3 linked regions of the Aquibium microcysteis genome follow. The protein of the gene in region 1 interacts with the protein of each later gene in a pairwise test. Links are inferred from orthologs where the notes say so. Each region holds a gene or a part of one and is shown in the gene's direction. Other genes may lie near its edges. The genes, in order: ndk, IAI54_RS24695 and IAI54_RS17905.

Region 1 (5,631 bases):
CCGCCTTGAGCACGATGTCGATCAGCGGCTCCTCGGTGCCTGGAGCCTCCTGCGCGACCTGCCCGATGCGGGCGTTGCGCGGCAGGCCGATGGTGCCGGTCTCGGTGGCGAGGTCGCCGGTGATGGCGCGGAACAGCGTGGTCTTGCCGGTGCCGTTGCGCCCGACGAGACCGGCCTTCGCCCCGGCAGGCAGCGCCAGGGAGGCGTGGTCGAGGAGCAGGCGCCCGGCGATGCGCAGCGAGAGGTCGGTGAGCGTGATCATGCCGCGTGTCTAGGCGCCGGCGTGCGGTGCGGCAAGGGGCACGTGTCCGGACGCGGAGGAGGCGGCGCTGCGGCGCCGCCTCCTCCTTGGACCGTTCGACCGGCCGCGGCTAGCGGGACGCCGTCTGGCCGATCAGGCGACAGAGCGCGAGAAGATCCCGGTCGTATCCGGACGGGTTGGCCGTGACCTCGTCGCAGCGCCGCTTGTAGCGGCTGAGTTCGGCGTTCGACATGCCGGCGACGATCGATTCGGGCGTGGCACCCGGCTGCCCCGGCGTGCCCGGGTTGCCGGGCGTGCCCGGCGACCCCGGGCTGCCCGGGGTCCCGCCGATGGAGACGCCGATCCCGGCACCGACGCCGCTGCCGCCGCCGATGGTCGCGCCCGCACCGGCGTTGACGCCGCTGCCCCCGCCGATCGACGCGCCCGCTCCTGCATTGACGCCGCCGCTGCCGCCGATGGAAGCGCCGGCTCCGGCGTCGACGCCGCTGCCGCCCCCGATCGAGGCGCCGGCCCCGGCGTTCACGCCACCCGAGCCGCCGACCGATGCGGCCGCGCCGGCGTCGACGCCGCCGCTCCCGATTCCGACGCCGGCACCGACCCCGATGCCACCGATGCCGACGCCGACACCCGCGCCGACTCCGTCCGCATGCGCAGGCATGGTTGCCATCGCCGCAGCGAGGGCCATTGCCGAAAAGGTTGAAGTCATTGCTGCAAACCGGATCATCTCAAGCTCCTCCGTTGCCAATATTTTACAACCGACGGTGTCATTCCGTCGTGATAGCAATCGGAGTCTCGGCGAATGGTTCCAGGCAGATAAGACGAACGTTAACGGTTCGAGCCGTCGATACTTCGAAGGCAGGATGTGGGACTGCGAACCACTTCAGGCGAACTGACGACCTTCCTCGGTGCGCTGGAAATAGATCATGTCGAGAGAGGGAGGTTCCTTGCCGAGCAGGGACAGGATGGTGTGCGCCTGCCCGCGGTGGTGGGTCTGGTGGTTGAAAAAGTGCGTCAGGGCGGGCGCCAGCCGCTGGCTCACCCTGCGCATGTCGGTGACCGTGATGTAGGTGAAGCGACCGGCGAGCGCGGCGTCGTCGAGCGTCTCGATCCATCCGGTGATCCGCTCGTCCTCGGCTTCGCGCGCCAGCCGCAAGGGGCCGAGATTCGGGTGCACGATCGCGTCGAGCGCCCGCGGCGCTTCCCCCTCCGCGGTGAACCGCTTGAGCCAGATGCGGTCGGCGACCAGGATATGGTTCAGCGTTCCCGTCATGGACCTGAAGAACGCCCCGACGTCACGGGCGAACGCCTCGTCGGTGAGCTCGGCGGCGGCGTCGTAGAGCTGGCCGTTGGCCCAACGGTTGTAGGCGGCGAGCATCCGGAAATGGGGCTTCATCATCTTTTCTTTTTCGGCGAAACAGGCTCAATTCCGCTCCTGATACCATCCGTGGAGGACCCGTTCCAATGGCCATTCTGCTCTATGACCTGGTAGGCGCGGACGCCGGCCGGCCCTTCAGCCCGCATTGCTGGAAGGTGGCGATGGCGCTGGCCCACAAGGGCCTCCCGTTCACCTCCATGCCGGCGCCCTTCACGCGCATCCCGACCATCGAGGGCGGCGCGACGAAGATCGTGCCGCTGATCCGCGACGGCGACACGCTGGTGTCGGACTCCTTCGACATCGCGCTCTATCTCGAGGAGGCCTATCCGGATCGCCCGACGCTTTTCGGGGGCGAGGGCGGCAAGGCGATGGCGCGGTTCGTGGAACGCTGGTCCCAGCTCACCATCCATTCCTATCTCGGCGCGGCGATCCTGATGGACATCCACGACTGCCTGGCGCCCGAGGACCAGGCGCATTTCCGCCGCACCCGCGAGCCGCGTTTCGGCAAGCCGATCGAGGAGGTCCCCCTCGACCGCGACGCGCGGCTGGCCGGGTTCCGCGCCTCGCTCGAGCCGCTGCGCAGCATGCTGTCCTACCAGCCCTTCATCGGCGGCGCCTCGCCGCTCTTTGCGGACTACATCGTCTTCGGCGCCTTCCAGTTCGCCCGCGTCGTCTCGTCCTACCAGCCGCTCGCGGCCGACGATCCGATCCGCGCCTGGTTCGAGCGCTGCCTGGCCCTCCACGACGGCCTCGGCGCCCGGGTGCCCGCCGCCGCCTGACGGCCACACCCCGCTTCACCATGCACCGCGCAAACCCTTGGCATTCGTCAGGGCGGACGGTATAGAGCCGCGACTTTCCCGATTGGACAGATGAAGGAACTGACGATGGCGATCGAACGCACTTTCTCGATGATCAAGCCCGACGCGACGCGGCGCAACCTGACCGGCGCGATCACCAAGATGCTCGAGGACGCGGGCCTGCGCGTCGTCGCGTCCAAGCGGGTCTGGATGAGCCTGCGCGAGGCCGAAGGCTTCTACGCCGTCCACAAGGAGCGTCCCTTCTTCCAGGAACTGACCGAGTTCATGTCCTCGGGTCCGACGATCGTCCAGGTGCTCGAAGGCGAGAACGCCATCGCGAAGAACCGCGAAGTGATGGGCGCCACCAATCCGACCAATGCCGCCGAAGGCACCATCCGCAAGGTGCACGCCCTGTCGATCGGCGAGAACTCCGTTCATGGCTCCGATGCGCCGGAGACGGCCGCCCAGGAGATCAAGTACTGGTTCGCCGACATCGAGATCGTCGGCTGATCCGTCCCGCCGGCTTCACCGGCGGCCGATCACGTACTGACAGGCCGCCGGGAGGCGGCCTGTGTCGTTTGGAAGCCAGTCGCGTCAGGCCGACAGACGCTCGTGCTCTCCCCGGTCCGGCGTGCGCTGGGTGCCGCTGGCCCTGACGAAGCGCTCGAACTCCGCCGCCGGCAGCGCCGGCGCATAGAGATATCCCTGGAAGCCGCCGCAGCCGGCCGAGAGCAGGAAGTCCTGCTGGCTCGTCGTCTCGACGTGTTCGGCCACGACGTGAAGCCGCAGAGTCTCGGCGATGGCCAGGATCGTGCGGACCAGATCCCGGTCCTCCTCGGACTTGTCGATCTCGGCGACGAAGCTGCCGTCGATCTTCACCTCGTCGAAGGGCAGGCGCTTCAGCCGCGACAGCGATGAATAGCCGGTGCCGAAATCGTCGAGCGAGAAGCGCACGCCGAGTGCCTTCAGCTTTGCCATCTTGTGGCCCATCGCGGCGAGGTCGCCCGCCGTCACATGCTCCGTGAACTCGAGCGTCAGCAGCGAGGCGTCGACGCCGTGGCTCTCGATCATCGCGATGAGCCCCTCCACCGCCGTGCTGCCGGCGAAGGACTGGACACTGATGTTGACCGACAGACGCAGCCCCGCCGTCGCCGGATCGCGGGCCCACGCCGCGAGTTGCCGGATCGCCTGGTCGAGCACCAGCCTGCAGAGCGCGTGGATCAGGCCCGATTGCTCTGCCAGCGGGATGAAGCGGTCGGGCGCGATTGAACCCAGTCCGGGATGGGTCCAGCGCAGCAGACCCTCTGCGCCGACCACACGCAGCCGCCTGTCCATCTGCGGCTGGAAGCGCAACGAGAGCGTCTCCTCGGCGATGGCCTTGCGCAGTTCGGCCAGCAGCGTGAAGCGCTCGGCTTCCCCTTCGAGCCATTCCGTCTCGAACAGCGCCATCGCATCCCGGCCCGAAGCCTTGGCGCGGTACATGGCGACGTCTGCGCGCTTGAGGAGGTCGTCAGGGTTCGCCGCGTCGCCGCCGAAGACGAGCACGCCGATGCTGGCGGACGAATTGTGCCGCAGGTCCCCATGCTCGAAAGGCCGCCGCAGCGCCGCCATGATCCTGTTGCCGGCGCCGATCGCGAGGGCGGAGGCGACCGCACCTTCCGTCGTCGTCGTCTCGATGGCCACCACGAACTCGTCGCCCCCCATCCGCGCGACGACGTCGCCCGGTCCGACGCTGGTCCTGAGGCGATGCGCGACATCCACCAGATAGGCGTCGCCGACATCGTGGCCTTGCGTGTCGTTCAGCGACTTGAAATTGTCGAGGTCGATGTACAGCAGGATGCCCTTCGTGTCGCCGCGGCCGCATCGTCGCATCGTCTCGGTTACCCGGTCGATGAACATGCGCCGGTTCGGAAGGTCCGTCAGCGGGTCGAAATAGGCGAGCTTCTCGATTGCCAGCGCCTGGCGCTTGCGCAGGGAGACGTCCGAAATGTAGCCGTACCAGGTTCCGCCTTCCCCACCCGGACCGGGCTCCCGCTGAGCGGTCATGCGCAGCCACTTCTCCGTGCCCCGCGGCGTGACGATGCGGAACTCGTGGTCCAGCAGCGTGACGCCGTCGATGGCCTTGCGGAAGCCTTCCGTGTAGCCGTCGACGTCGTCGGGATGGACGAGCTTCGACAGGAGGAAGTCGGTCGCATGCCATTCCTCCGGAGACATCTCGACGATATCGAAGTAGCCGACGCTGACGTATTCCACCGTCACCTGCCGGCCGCCGTCGCGCGTCCGGAACTGGAAAAGGGCACCGGGCAGGTGGCTCGTCAGCTTCCGGAACGTTGCCTCCAGTGCGAGGCGTGCCATCGTCTCGGAAATCTCGCGGACGGAACCCTCGTAGTACAGCGGCTGTCCGGTCGACGAGTGGCGGACCAGACGGGCGGACTCGCTGACCCAGATCCGCTCCCGCGTCTTGTGCCGATAGATTTCCGAGGCGACCTCTTCGATCTTGCCGTCCCGTTCGAGCAGGGCACGCAACTCCTCGCGCCGCCCGGGCTCGACATACCATTCGCTGGCGATGTCGGTGACGGTGGCGAGCATCTCTTCCTCGCTGCCATAGCCGTTCAGCCGCACCAGGGCGCGGTTCGCCCTGAGCAGCCGTCCGTCGAGCGACGAGCGGTAGACGCCCTCGGAGAGGTTGTCGAGGAGCCCGCGCATGTAGGCCCGGTCCTCGAGGGCACTCAGGGACTGGGTGCGATAGGCCGAGGCCATCAGCCCCATGACGAGGGCGAGCGCGGAGGAGGCGAGAAGCGCGATTCCCATGAAATCGAAACCCGCACCCTCGATCAAGCGCCGAACCCCGTCTGACCTCTTCAACGGACGGTACATTAGGGACGGCTGCTTGCGATATTTCTAACTGGCCGGTGTCGCCTCGTCGGATGGTTAACGGGTTCCTGACCTGCCCGTCACCAGCGGCCGGCGGCGCGGTCGTCGGCATCCTTGGCGTCGACCCAACCGCCCGCGGTGCCGTCGGTCCTGTGCTCCTTCTTCCAGAAGGGAGCGCGGGTCTTGAGGAAATCCATCAGGAAGGACGCGCCCTCGAACGCCGCCTGCCGGTGCGCCGAGGCGGCCACCACCAGCACGATGTTGCCGCCCGGCTCGATCTTCCCGTGGCGGTGGATCGCCACCAGACCCGTCAGCGGCCATCG
Region 2 (5,732 bases), 820 kb from region 1 along the record:
GCGGGAGACCGTCCGCAGTCATCTCCGCGCAATCTTCCGCAAGACCGGTACCAACCGGCAGCCGCAACTCGTCAGCCTGCTTTCGAGAATCGGGCAGGCGGCTCCTTCAGGCGACTGATCACCGGCGCTGCGGATGATCTTATGCCGCGATCGCCGGTTGCTTCGCGGCCGCGGTCACGCCGTTCGACGCGCCCGGGACGTCGGCTGCATCCGGTCGATCGAGGCCCAGGCCGGCCGTTCGAACAGGAAGCGCCCGCGGCCGCTCCACTGCACGATCCCGTAGAGCACCACCGGTCCGGCGATCCCGGCGATGGTGGTGATCAGCGCCATCAGGCCGACGTCGGGGATCAGCCCGGTCGAGACGAGCGCGACGCGGGTCGCTGCCATGGGCAGGAAGAAGGCGAGGTAGACGACGATCGAGTGCGCGCCAAGCCAGCGCAGCCAGGAGGCCCATGGCGCGCGGGCCAGCAGCGCGGCGACGGCGACGATGCCGAGCGCGCCGGCGAGGCCGAGCGCGAGCGAGACGCCCGGCAGTTCCGACAGGCCGCCGGTCGCCCCCGTGTCGCCGCTCTCGCCCTGGATCAGGAAGCCGAGCGCTTCGGGTGTCGGCGTGAAGACGAGGAGCCCGTTGACGAGTCCGAAGGCCACGAGCCCCGCGAGTGCCAGGCCCTGCCGCCGGGCCGCCGCCGCAGCGAAGGCGAAGACATGCGGGGCCAAGGCGTAGCCGGCGAAGAAGAAGACGTAGCGCTGCGCGAACTCGTCGAACACCACCCATCCGGTATGCACCGGCAGCGCTTCCAGCACCGCCGCCCAGGCGAGCACGAACCAGACGGGCAGCCCGCGCACCAGGCGCGTGAACAGGAAGAACACCGGCAGCACGTAGATGAACCACAGCGTGCCGAAGGGCTGCCACAGCGCCTGCAGCCAGCCCGACAGCGGCGCGTTCCAGCCGCCGGCCGCGGCCGCCATCTCCGGCGCCTTGAAGGCGAACTGGATGGTCAGCCACAGAAGGTAGAAGTAGAGGAAATGCACCACCTTTCGGTCGAGATAGCGCCGCCAGGGCCGGTCGATGGTGAGCGCCAGGAAGAGACCGGAGATGAGGAAGAAGTCGGGCATGCGGAACGGCCGCGCGAAGGCGACGACGGCGTGCATGAAGCCTTCTTCGGCCATGGCGATCTCGACGCCGATCGTGGCATGCACCATCACCACCAGGATGATGCACAGCCCCTTGGCGGCGTCCACCCAGTCGACCCGGCCCTCCGCCCGTTCCCTCTCCGTCATTCCGTCGCATCCCTTCGCCGGCTCGGCCGGCCCCGGGCACACCCCTACGCCGACGGTGCAACCAAAGGCTTAAGCCCAGCGCTGCTCACGCAAGCGTGATCCGGCGCCGGCCGCCGGCGACGTGGGGTGGAACAAGGCACGGGCGTCCTCGGCTCGTCAGGAGCGGCACGCCGCCGGGGGAGAGCCGGTCTTCGCCGCACCCGTCATCATCGCGTGCAGATCATGCGCGATGGAACCCGTCCGCGGGACGTCGAGGCGGCTATCGGCCGCCGGCCTCGGCATCCGTCGTCGCAGGAAGGCATCCGTCCAGGATCAGCTTCACGATCGTGTCGCGCGCTTCGACGTAGTCGGCAGGCCGGAGCTTCGGCTTTTCGAGCGTCATGGCGGCGACCTCCGCGAAATCCGCGTAGAACTGCGTCGAGGCCCACAGCATGATGAAGAAGTGCTTCGCCGCCAGCGGGCGCAACTTCCCCTGCCGGATCCAGTCTTCCACCACCTCCACCCGCTCGCGGGTGATGTCCTGCATGTGACGGCGCTGCGCCCGCGACAGGAAGCCGCCGCCGCGCATCATCTCGTTGGCGAAGAAGCGCGACTGGGTCGGATGGCGCCGGGAGTAGTCGAGCTTCGCCGCGATGTAGCCGGCGATCGCCTCGCTCGGCTCCCGGTCTGCCCGGATGTGCTCCAGCGCCTGATCCCAGCCCTGCAGCAGGCGTTCGATCAGGACGCCGTAGATCGATTCCTTGGTCTCGAAATAGTAGTACACGTTCGCCTTGGGCAGGCCGCTCGCCTCGGCGATCTCCGCGATCCGCGTCCCGTCGAATCCCTTGCGCGCGAACAGCTCGACCGCGGCCTTCAGGATTCTGGCCTCGTTGCGCGCGCGGATCCGCTCCTCCGGCGCCCTGGTGGCCCTGCGCTTCGGCGTCGCGCTGCTCTGCTCCATTCCTGATCCTCCTTGATCCCCGTCTTACATCCCGCCGGACGCGCTTCCAACGGCCTTCTCCGGCCTATCCCAAGAATCTGACGTTCCGGTCAGGAAATGCGTTCCAGGAAGTTGACTTTCTGGTCAACTTTTGGATTCATTGCGGAGCGTGAGGGGAGCGTCGGCGGACATGGCTGCAAGATTGGTCGATGCACTGCGTGACGTCCTCGCCGGCTGGCAGGACGACGTTCCCGCGTCGTGGATCCCGGTGCTTCGCCAGGTGGAACTCGGCTTCGACGGATGCGACCCCTCGCTCGACTTCGAGGCCTGGGAGCCGATCTTCCCGTCCCGCAGGGCGCGCGGGTTTCCCGGCGCTCCCGCCGGGGCCCACATGCTGCGCGCCTTCGACGGCATCGATCCGGACGCGGTGCGCTGCGTGGTCCTCGGGCAGGATCCCTATCCGGAGCCGGGCTTCGCGACCGGCCGCGCCTTCGAGGCAGGCAACGTCGCGGCCTGGCGGGAGCTCGACAAGATGTTTTCCAGAAGCGTGCGCGCCTACATGCAGCAGATCTGCGCCGCGCGGACCGGGCGTCCCGAACTCGCGCGCTCCTTCGGCGACTGGCCGGGACTCTTGAGCGAGATCGAAGCCGGCTCGGTGCGGATCGAGCCGCCGGGCGAGATCGCGGACCGGTGGGTGAGGGAAGGCGTGCTGCTGCTCAACTCCTCGCTCACCCTCTCGCGCTTCCGGGTCGAGGTCGATCCCCACCAGTCGCGCGGCCACCTGCCGGTCTGGCGTCCGCTGATCCAGGCGGTCCTGCGCCATCTCGCGGCATCCGGCCGGCCGATCGTCTATCTCGGCTTCGGCGACGCCGCCGCGGAGAACCTGCGGCTCGCGGGCCTCGACACGCCGCGGGATCCGCAGGCGACGTTCCAGCGCCCCCATCCGGCCTTCGCCGACGATCTGTTCTCCCTCGAAAACCCGTTCGTCGCCTGCAACCGCCATCTGGCGGCTGCCGGCCTGCGGCCCATCGGCTGGTGACGCCATGACGAAGACGAAGACAAAGACCTGGGACTACATCATCGTCGGCGCCGGCTCCGCCGGCTGCGTGCTCGCCAACCGGCTCTCGGCCGACCGGAACAACCGGGTGCTCCTGCTGGAGGCCGGCGGCCGCGACCGCAATCCGCTGTTTCGCCTCCCCATGCTGATGGGGAAGCTCTTCCAGTCCGGGATCTACAACTGGCACTACCACACCGAGCCCGAGCCGCACCTCGACGGACGGTCGCTCTACTGGCCGCGCGGCAAGGTGCTGGGCGGCTCCTCCACCATCAACGGCATGATCTACGTGCGCGGCAATCGCCACGACTACGATCGCTGGGCGCAGCTCGGCTCGCCGGGCTGGTCCTACGAGGACGTGCTGCCTGCGTTCCGCCGCTCCGAGGGACACATCCAGCGCCGGGATGATTTCCACGGTTCGCAAGGCGAGCTCACGGTCTGCCGGGCCCGCAGCACGAGTCCGCTGCACGACGTCTTCGTCGAGGCGGGCACGCAGGCGGGCCACGCCGCCAACGACGACTTCAACGGGGCCGAGCAGGACGGCGTCGGCAAGTTCGACTTCACCATCAGGGACGGCAAGCGCTGGTCCACCTCCTTCGCGTTCCTGCGCCCGGTGCTGTCGCGCCCGAACCTGTCGGTCGAGACCGAGGCGCTGACCGAACGCGTGCTCATCGAGAACGGCCGCGCCGTGGGCGTCCGCTATAGCAAGGGCGGGGCGGTGCACGAGGTGCGGGCCGAGCGGGAGGTCGTGCTGGCCTGCGGCACCGTCAATTCGCCGCAGATCCTCATGCTGTCGGGCATCGGACCGGCGGACCAACTCGCCGCGCACGGCATCGAGGTGGTCCACGACCTGCCGGGCGTCGGCAAGAACCTGCAGGACCATGTCGACTGCGTGATGTCCTGGGAATGCCGGCAGCCGGTCACGCTGCATGGCGATCTGCGCGCCGACAAGCTGGTCTGGTCGGTCGTGCAGGGGATGCTGTTCGGAACCGGCGTCGTCACCACCTTCCCCTACGAGGCGGGGGCTTTCCTCAAGTCGCGGCCGGACCTGCTGGCGCCCGACATCCAGCTGCATTTCATGCCGGCCCTGGAGAAGACGGCGAACCTGCACTTCCCCAATCCGTTCCGGCGCCGGCGCGCGATCGAGGCCGACCACGGCTTCACGCTCAGGGTCGGGCCGGTGAACCCGGAGAGCCGCGGCGAGATCACGCTGGCGTCGGCCGATCCCGCCGAAAAGCCGCGTATCCGCGCCAATTACCTTCAGTCGGACTTCGACCTCCGCACCATGATCTCCGGCATTCGCATGACGCGCGAGATCATCGCCCAGAAGGCGTTCGACCCCTTCCGCGGCAAGGAACTCGCTCCCGGCCCGGGTGTCGGCAGCGATGCCGAGCTGGAGACGTGGCTGCGGGCGACGGCGATGACGACGTTCCACCCGGTCGGCACCTGCAAGATGGGCATCGACGCGATGGCCGTCGTCGACCCGCGGCTCAGGGTGCGCGGCATCGAGGGACTGCGCGTCGCCGACGCCTCGATCATGCCGATCATTTCCAGCGGCAACACCAACGCGCCCGCCATCATGATCGGCGAGCGGGCGTCGGACTTCATCCTCGGGGAGACCAGCGCATGATCGTGGAGCACCGCACCTACACCTTCCGGCCCGGCACGGTCGACGGCTGGCTGAGGAAATACGAGACCGAGGGGCTCCCGATCCAGAAGCGCCATCTCGGTCGCTTCATCGGTCTCTTCGTCAGCGAGATCGGCGCGCTGCACACCACCGTGCTGATCTGGAGCTACGACAGCCTCGCCGACCGCGAGGCGCGGCGCGCGGCCATGTATGCCGATCCCGAATGGCAGTCCTTCATTTCCGGCGTCTGGTCGCTGAACGCGATCCAGAGCCAGAACGTGATGATCATGAACCCGGCCTCGTTTTCGCCTGGAGCCTGATCGAACGCAGCAGTCCGAGCAACCCATCGACAAGACCGGCCAACGGCAACATCCAGAGGAGAAAAGACACATGACCAGCAAGCAGACCACTCTCTCGTTCCTGCGGTCGTCCTTCGACCGCCGATCCTTCCTGAAGACGGCGGCCGGAACGGCCGCGATCACCATGACCGGCGCCCTGACGGCGGCGGTCGCGCAGGCGCAGGGCGGACTGATCGCCCTCGTCCACACGCAGGCGGCCGGCGATGCCGGACCGGTCGATTCCATGATCGCCAAGCTCAAGCAGCTGTCCGAGGAGAAGGGGCTGGAGCACCGCGCCATCTATGCGCAGGACCCCGCGACCTACGAAACGATCTTCCGGACCCTGGGCGACGCGGGCGCCGCGGTGGTGGTGTCGACGTTCAACGAGGTGGCCGAACCCTTCAAGGCGGTGGCGCCGTCCTATCCGGATACCAAATGGATCCAGCTGTTCGGGGATCCGTTCGAACCGGCGATTCCGAACGTTGTGACGGTCTCCTACGACTACTATCTCGG
Region 3 (5,817 bases), 2.2 Mb from region 1 along the record:
CAGCGCCGGGACGCGGCCGGCCGGATTGACCTTCAGATAGTCCGGCGCCTGCGCCTCGCCCTTGCGGATGGCGACGCGGGTGTCCCCGTAGTCGGCCCCTGCCGCTTCCAGCGCGATGCGCACGCCCAGCGAACAGGCGGCGCGGTCGTAGTAGAGATTGAGCTTGGTCTTCATAGTGTGTCCTCCTCATAAGTCCGGGGGGAGGGCATAGCGAATTCACTGGCAAAATCCAGTGCGCCTGCAACCTGTCCTCAGATCGGATGGGATTTAAGGCGAGTTAACAGACATGGTTTACGAATCCTTGACGAATCGGATTCGAGGCAATATCTAGGGATTCGTCACGCAGATGCACAAGATAGATGGTTAACGAATCGCGTATCAGAGAGAGGGATCTCGTTCTACCGGTTCTCCAGCTTATCAAGGAGTTTGGAGACCCGAACTCAGGGCTCGCAATAACCGAGATTACTAAGTATCTACGAAAGCGGATTGATCTATCAAACGAAGATCGTGAAATCTTAAAAGGAAGAAAGGACGATCGATTTAGCCAAGTTGTTAGGAATCTTGTAAGTCATCGAACTCTTGAGAAGGACGGTTTGGCTATTTATCGGCGCGGGGAGCGCTTTGGAAAAGGCTCATACCTCTTAACTCCTAGGGGGGATAGTCTTGTAGGCGAAAGTGAACGAACTCAGTTGGACCTGTTTCGTCGCTGACTGAAATGTAACGAATGAGGTTGAAATGGAAAGACGAACCACGTGAAGCCCGGAGGCCCACGTGGTTCAGATCCTCAGCGAAGCGCTGGCTCGAAATTCGAAACCAAGCGAACACTGACCTAGCAATTCAAGATTCGCATGGTTTCGGCTCCCGTTCAATATCGAATCCGATATGGAGGCCGAAATGGCTCAATACTATATGAATGCAAACGCGCAGGCGAATGGCGATCACGAGGTCCATCGTGAATCCTGCCACCGTCTCCCTGCACTTCACAACCGTAGACCGCTTGGAGAGCACTACTCGTGCCATTCGGCTGTCTCGACTGCCAAGCTCTATGACTATATGGCTGATGGTTGCTATTGGTGCTGCAACGAGTGTCACACTCGGTAGTGCAACCTACGCGGGCGGCGCTAGCGCCGCCCGTTCACGCTCACCCCTGCCGGCGCGCCATGAAAGCCAGCCGCTCGAACAGATGGACGTCCTGCTCGTTCTTCAGAAGCGCCCCGTGCAGCTTCGGCAGGGCATTCTTGGCCTCGCCACGCAGGTCGGCCGGGTCGACGTCGTCGGCCACCAGCAGGCGGATCCAGTCGAGCGCCTCCGAGGTCGAGGGCTTTTTCTTCAGCCCCGGCACCTCGCGCACCTCGTAGAACTGGGTCAGCGCGGCGCGGACGAGATTCTGCTTGATGCCGGGATAGTGCACCTCGACGATCTTCTGCAGCGTCTCGGCCTCCGGGAAGCGGATGTAGTGGAAGAAGCAGCGGCGAAGGAAGGCATCCGGCAGTTCCTTCTCGTTGTTGGAGGTGATGATGACGATCGGCCGCTGCACCGCCTTCACCGTCTCGCCGGTCTCGTAGACGAAGAACTCCATGCGATCGAGTTCCTGCAAGAGGTCGTTGGGGAACTCGATGTCCGCCTTGTCGATCTCGTCGATCAAAAGCACCACCTTGCGGCCGGCCGCGAAGGCCTCCCACAACTTGCCGCGCTTGATGTAGTTGCGGATGTCGTTGAAGCGCTCGTCGCCGAGCTGGCTGTCGCGCAGCCGCGACACGGCGTCGTACTCGTAGAGGCCCTGCTGCGCCTTCGTGGTGGATTTCACGTGCCACTCGATCAGGTCGAGGCCGAGCGCGCCGGCCACTTGGCGGGCGAGTTCGGTCTTGCCGGTGCCCGGCTCGCCCTTGACCAGAAGCGGCCGTTCCAGCGCGATGGAGGCATTCACCGCCACCATCAGATCCTTGTCGGCCACATAGGCTGCCGTGCCTTCGAAACGCATGCGTGATTGTCCCGGATGATTGTTCAGACTTGTCGCAAACCGTAGGGAACGAGACCGACAGGCGCAAGGGTGCACCCGGTCAAGACGGCGGTGCGAAACTTCGCCGCTCCCGTCGCCGTTCACCCTGCATGACACAGAGAGCCGGGAACGCCCCCGACGCCATCGCGACAGGCAAAGACGCGACCGCGCGGCGCGCGCTGCAGGTCTTCATCGCCGTCGCAGGCTGCCTGCCCGTCTTCGCCGGCGCGGCGGGCATCGTCGCGGGGCCTCGCTTCCTCGGCGCAACGTCACCCTGGCCGGTCGATCTCGACAGCCATATGCGCTTCCTGTCCGGCGTCTTTCTGGTCGTCGGCCTCGCATGGTGGAGCTGCATTCCGTCGATCGAAACGAAGGGTGAGCGGCTGCGCCTGCTGGCGGCGATGACCTTCGCCGGCGGACTCGCGCGGCTCGCGTCGCTCGGTCTGGCCGGCGCGCCGTCGGCCGGGCACCTCGCCGGACTGGCCATGGAACTCGTCGCCGTGCCGTTCGTCGTGCTCTGGCATGCGCGGGGCGTTCGAATGGGATGGCGCAGGCCCGGGTGACGTCCTATATTGGTATCGGCGGTCTGCGCTTCGCGGCAGGAATAACATTCCCCGGGGCCTTACTGATCCCAAGGGAGCTGTCCCTGGGAGGACCCGTGGGTCCTTCCATACGGCGCCCACCTACGTTGTAGGCACCCGGGATCAACCTTTCCACCGGTTGTCGTGGATCGTCATCTATCCGTCGCCTGCCGGGTTGAACCCGGGGCCGTCATCGTCCAAAGCTTGGCGATGACCGAAGAACACCACTCCTCCAATCGTGAATTGAAGAAGGCCCTTCGGCTCGAATCGCTCGCCCGTCGTGATGCGCTCGATCCGCACCGGCGCATCGAGGCTGCGCTGGTGATCGCCGAGGCCGGTCTTTCGGCCATCGGCGTCGAGCCCGGCGACGTGGTCTCCGGCTTCATGCCGATCCGCAGCGAGATGGACACGCGACCGCTTCTGGCAGCCCTCGCGGAGAAGGGTGCGCGGGTCTGCGTTCCCGCGATCCTCGACAAGACAACCATCGTCTTCCGCGAACTGGTGCGAGGCGCGCCACTGGTCGACACCGGCTTCGGGACCGTCGGTCCGGCCGAAGACGCCGCGGTGCTCGATCCGACGATCATGCTGGTGCCGCTCGCGGCCTTCGACGCGCGCGGCCACCGCATCGGCTACGGCGCCGGCCACTACGACCGCGCCATCGCGCGGCTTCACGCGCGGGGACTCCATCCGCGTCTTTTCGGGATCGCCTTCGACTGCCAGGAGGTCGAACGGGTGCCGGCCGAGGCGCACGACGTGCCGCTTCCGGCGATCCTGACGGAAAGTGGCTTGCGGCGGTTCGAGATCGAGGGATAAAGCTCAATTCATGAGACTTCTCTTCCTCGGTGACATGGTTGGCCGCTCCGGCCGCACGGCCGTCTGGCAGCGCCTTCCCGGGCTCATCTCGGATTTCCGGCTCGACTTCGTCATCGTCAACGGTGAGAACGCGGCGGGCGGCTTCGGCATCACGGAAGACATCTTTCGCTCGACGCTCGACGCCGGCGCCGACGTCGTCACCACCGGCAACCACGTCTGGGATCAGCGCGAAGCCCTGCAGTTCGCGCCGCACGAGGAGCGTTTCCTGCGCCCGGTCAACTTCCCGCGCGGCACGCCCGGCCGTGGCTCCGGCCTCTACGTCGCCCGCAACGGCGCGCGCGTGATGGTGTCCAACATCATGGGCCGCGTCTTCATGCATCCCGAGCTCGACGATCCCTTCCAGGCGGGGGAGCGCGAACTCGCCGCCTGTCCGCTCGGCGAGCAGGCGGATGCGGTGGTGATCGACTTCCACGCCGAGGCGACCAGCGAGAAGATGTGCTTCGCCCATTTCGTCGACGGCCGCGCGAGCCTCGTCGTCGGCACGCATACGCACCAGCCGACGGCCGATCACCAGATCCTCAACGGCGGCACGGCCTACATCTCGGACGCCGGCATGTGCGGCGACTATGATTCCTCGCTCGGCATGGACAAGGAGGAGCCGCTCAACCGCTTTCTGTCGAAGGTGCCGCGCGGCCGTTTCGAGGCGGCGAGCGGACCGGCGACCATCTGCGGGCTCGGCGTCGAAATATCCGACCGCACCGGGCTGGCCGAGAAGGTCGCTCCGCTCAGGCTCGGGCCGCGGCTGCAAGAAACCGTGCCCGTCTTCTGGAACGGCGGTTGACCCCAGCCGTTTAGCGGCGCAACCGTGCCTTCACCGCGCTCGAAGGATCCCCGTCCCATGCCGTTCTCCGACGTTCTCGCCTCGCATCTCGACTGGTTCGCCGACCCGTCCGCCTGGGTGGCGCTGGCCACGCTCGTCGTGCTCGAGATCGTGCTTGGCATCGACAACCTGATCTTCATCTCCATCCTCACCAACCGGCTTCCCGCCCACCAGCAGAAGAACGCGCGCCGCATCGGAATCGGCGCCGCGCTGGTCCTGCGCCTGATCCTGCTCGCCACCGTCTCCTTCATCGTGACGCTGACGACCCCCGTCTTCACGCTGTTCGACCACGGCTTTTCCTGGCGCGACCTGATCCTGATCGCCGGCGGCCTGTTCCTGGTCTGGAAGGCCACCAAGGAAATCCACCACACGGTCGATCCCGAGGACCCCAAGGAAGACATCGTCGGCCGCGCCGTGTCGATGTCGATCGGCGCCGCGATCGTCCAGATCCTGCTGCTCGACCTCGTCTTCTCGATCGATTCCATCATCACGGCCGTCGGCATGACGGACGAGATCGCGATCATGTACATCGCCGTGATCTGCGCGGTGACGGTGATGCTCATCGCGGCCGAGCCGTTGTCGCGCTTCATTGCCAAGAACCCCACCATCGTGATGCTGGCGCTGGGCTTCCTCCTGATGATCGGCATGACGCTGATCGCCGACGGCATGGGCTTCCATGTGCCGAAGGGCTACATCTACGCGGCGATGGGCTTCTCGGCGCTGGTCGAGACGCTCAACATGCTGGCGCGGCGCAAGAAGGCGGCAGACAAGGCGCGCGGCATCGGCGACGCCGGGCACTGACCCGCCCGCCGATCCGCACGCGCGCTCCCGGCGCGTGCGGCGGTCACACGCCCTGCAGGATCAGGATCGTCGGGCGGCGGGGCAGGTCGCGCAGCGAGATCGTGAAGCTGCGCTCCGCACGGTAGTCGACGGCGTAGCTGTTGCCCATCATCGCCAGAAACTCTCCCATCGGCGTCGAGTGCCGGTGCATCGGCAGCACGATCGAGGAGGAGAGACGCGTCGTGATCTCGCTCATGTTGGCGAGCGACTGCGTCATCCCGCCGTCGACGGGCACCATCACGATGTCCAGCCGGCCGATCGCGCCGTAGTGGGCGTCCGTCAGGGCGTGATGCAGGTGGCCGAGATGGCCGATGCACAGGTCCGCCACCTCGAAGATGAAGATCGAATTGGCGTTCTCCTCCATCGTGCCGAAACGGCGGATGTCGGTCGTCACGTTGCGGATGTAGACGTCGTCAACCACCACCGCGTGGCGCGCCGGTTCGCCGCCGTCCGGGTTCCAGCCCGGCAGGACGTGCTCGATCGCTGGATCCGGGCTCGTGGTGAAGTGGGTCGTGTGCGCCTTGTTCATGGTCACGACGCGCGGCAGCGGGTCGCGGCCGTAGATGCCGGAATAGTCTGTGGCGACCCGGACGCCGCCGGGCGATTCGATGACGTAGGTCGAGTGTCCGGCATAGGTGATCGTCACCTCGCCGGACGTGCGCGTCGCCTGCGCCGGCACGTAGCTCGCATAGGTCACGGACGGC

What was found.
Region 2: the proteins of ndk (region 1) and IAI54_RS24695 interact in binary tests that used the Escherichia coli proteins (3 or more experiments, as listed by UniProt). The link is inferred for Aquibium microcysteis from one-to-one orthologs.
Region 3: the proteins of ndk (region 1) and IAI54_RS17905 interact in binary tests that used the Escherichia coli proteins (3 or more experiments, as listed by UniProt). The link is inferred for Aquibium microcysteis from one-to-one orthologs.

The regions. Positions count from the first base shown.
Region 1 is NZ_CP061080.1:6,055,271-6,060,901, forward strand. Bases 1,462-4,232 are described here. They hold ndk (nucleoside-diphosphate kinase), read left to right. Parts: upstream 1,462-2,521; coding sequence 2,522-2,944; downstream 2,945-4,232. Other genes in these bases: IAI54_RS28520 (DinB family protein), read right to left, coding at 1,462-1,655; IAI54_RS28525 (glutathione S-transferase family protein), read left to right, coding at 1,724-2,416; IAI54_RS28535 (putative bifunctional diguanylate cyclase/phosphodiesterase), read right to left, coding at 3,029-4,232. In the rest of the region: IAI54_RS28505 (ABC-F family ATP-binding cassette domain-containing protein), read right to left, coding at 1-262; IAI54_RS28510 (hypothetical protein), read right to left, coding at 372-920; IAI54_RS28515 (hypothetical protein), read left to right, coding at 919-1,155; more of IAI54_RS28520, read right to left, coding at 1,143-1,461; more of IAI54_RS28535, read right to left, coding at 4,233-5,272; IAI54_RS28540 (molybdenum cofactor biosynthesis protein MoaE), read right to left, coding at 5,389-5,631. UniProt on the Escherichia coli protein: Major role in the synthesis of nucleoside triphosphates other than ATP. The ATP gamma phosphate is transferred to the NDP beta phosphate via a ping-pong mechanism, using a phosphorylated active-site intermediate.
Region 2 is NZ_CP061080.1:5,238,765-5,244,496, forward strand. The notes cover bases 1,443-4,314. They hold IAI54_RS24695 (uracil-DNA glycosylase family protein), read left to right. Parts: upstream 1,443-2,390; coding sequence 2,391-3,239; downstream 3,240-4,314. Other genes in these bases: IAI54_RS24690 (TetR/AcrR family transcriptional regulator), read right to left, coding at 1,541-2,221; IAI54_RS24700 (GMC family oxidoreductase), read left to right, coding at 3,244-4,314. In the rest of the region: IAI54_RS24680 (helix-turn-helix transcriptional regulator), read left to right, coding at 1-118; IAI54_RS24685 (acyltransferase family protein), read right to left, coding at 175-1,281; more of IAI54_RS24700, read left to right, coding at 4,315-4,884; IAI54_RS24705 (NIPSNAP family protein), read left to right, coding at 4,881-5,201; IAI54_RS24710 (BMP family ABC transporter substrate-binding protein), read left to right, coding at 5,272-5,732. UniProt on the Escherichia coli protein: Excises uracil residues from the DNA which can arise as a result of misincorporation of dUMP residues by DNA polymerase or due to deamination of cytosine.
Region 3 is NZ_CP061080.1:3,845,317-3,851,133, reverse strand. The notes cover bases 1,635-4,591. They hold IAI54_RS17905 (5-formyltetrahydrofolate cyclo-ligase), read left to right. Parts: upstream 1,635-2,790; coding sequence 2,791-3,393; downstream 3,394-4,591. Other genes in these bases: IAI54_RS17895 (TerC family protein), read left to right, coding at 4,292-4,591; IAI54_RS17900 (TIGR00282 family metallophosphoesterase), read left to right, coding at 3,404-4,234; IAI54_RS17915 (DUF4345 domain-containing protein), read left to right, coding at 2,110-2,562; IAI54_RS17920 (AAA family ATPase), read right to left, coding at 1,635-1,981. In the rest of the region: IAI54_RS17925 (glutathione S-transferase family protein), read right to left, coding at 1-174; more of IAI54_RS17920, read right to left, coding at 1,142-1,634; more of IAI54_RS17895, read left to right, coding at 4,592-5,074; IAI54_RS17890 (MBL fold metallo-hydrolase), read right to left, coding at 5,118-5,817. UniProt on the Escherichia coli protein: Involved in the removal of 5-formyltetrahydrofolate.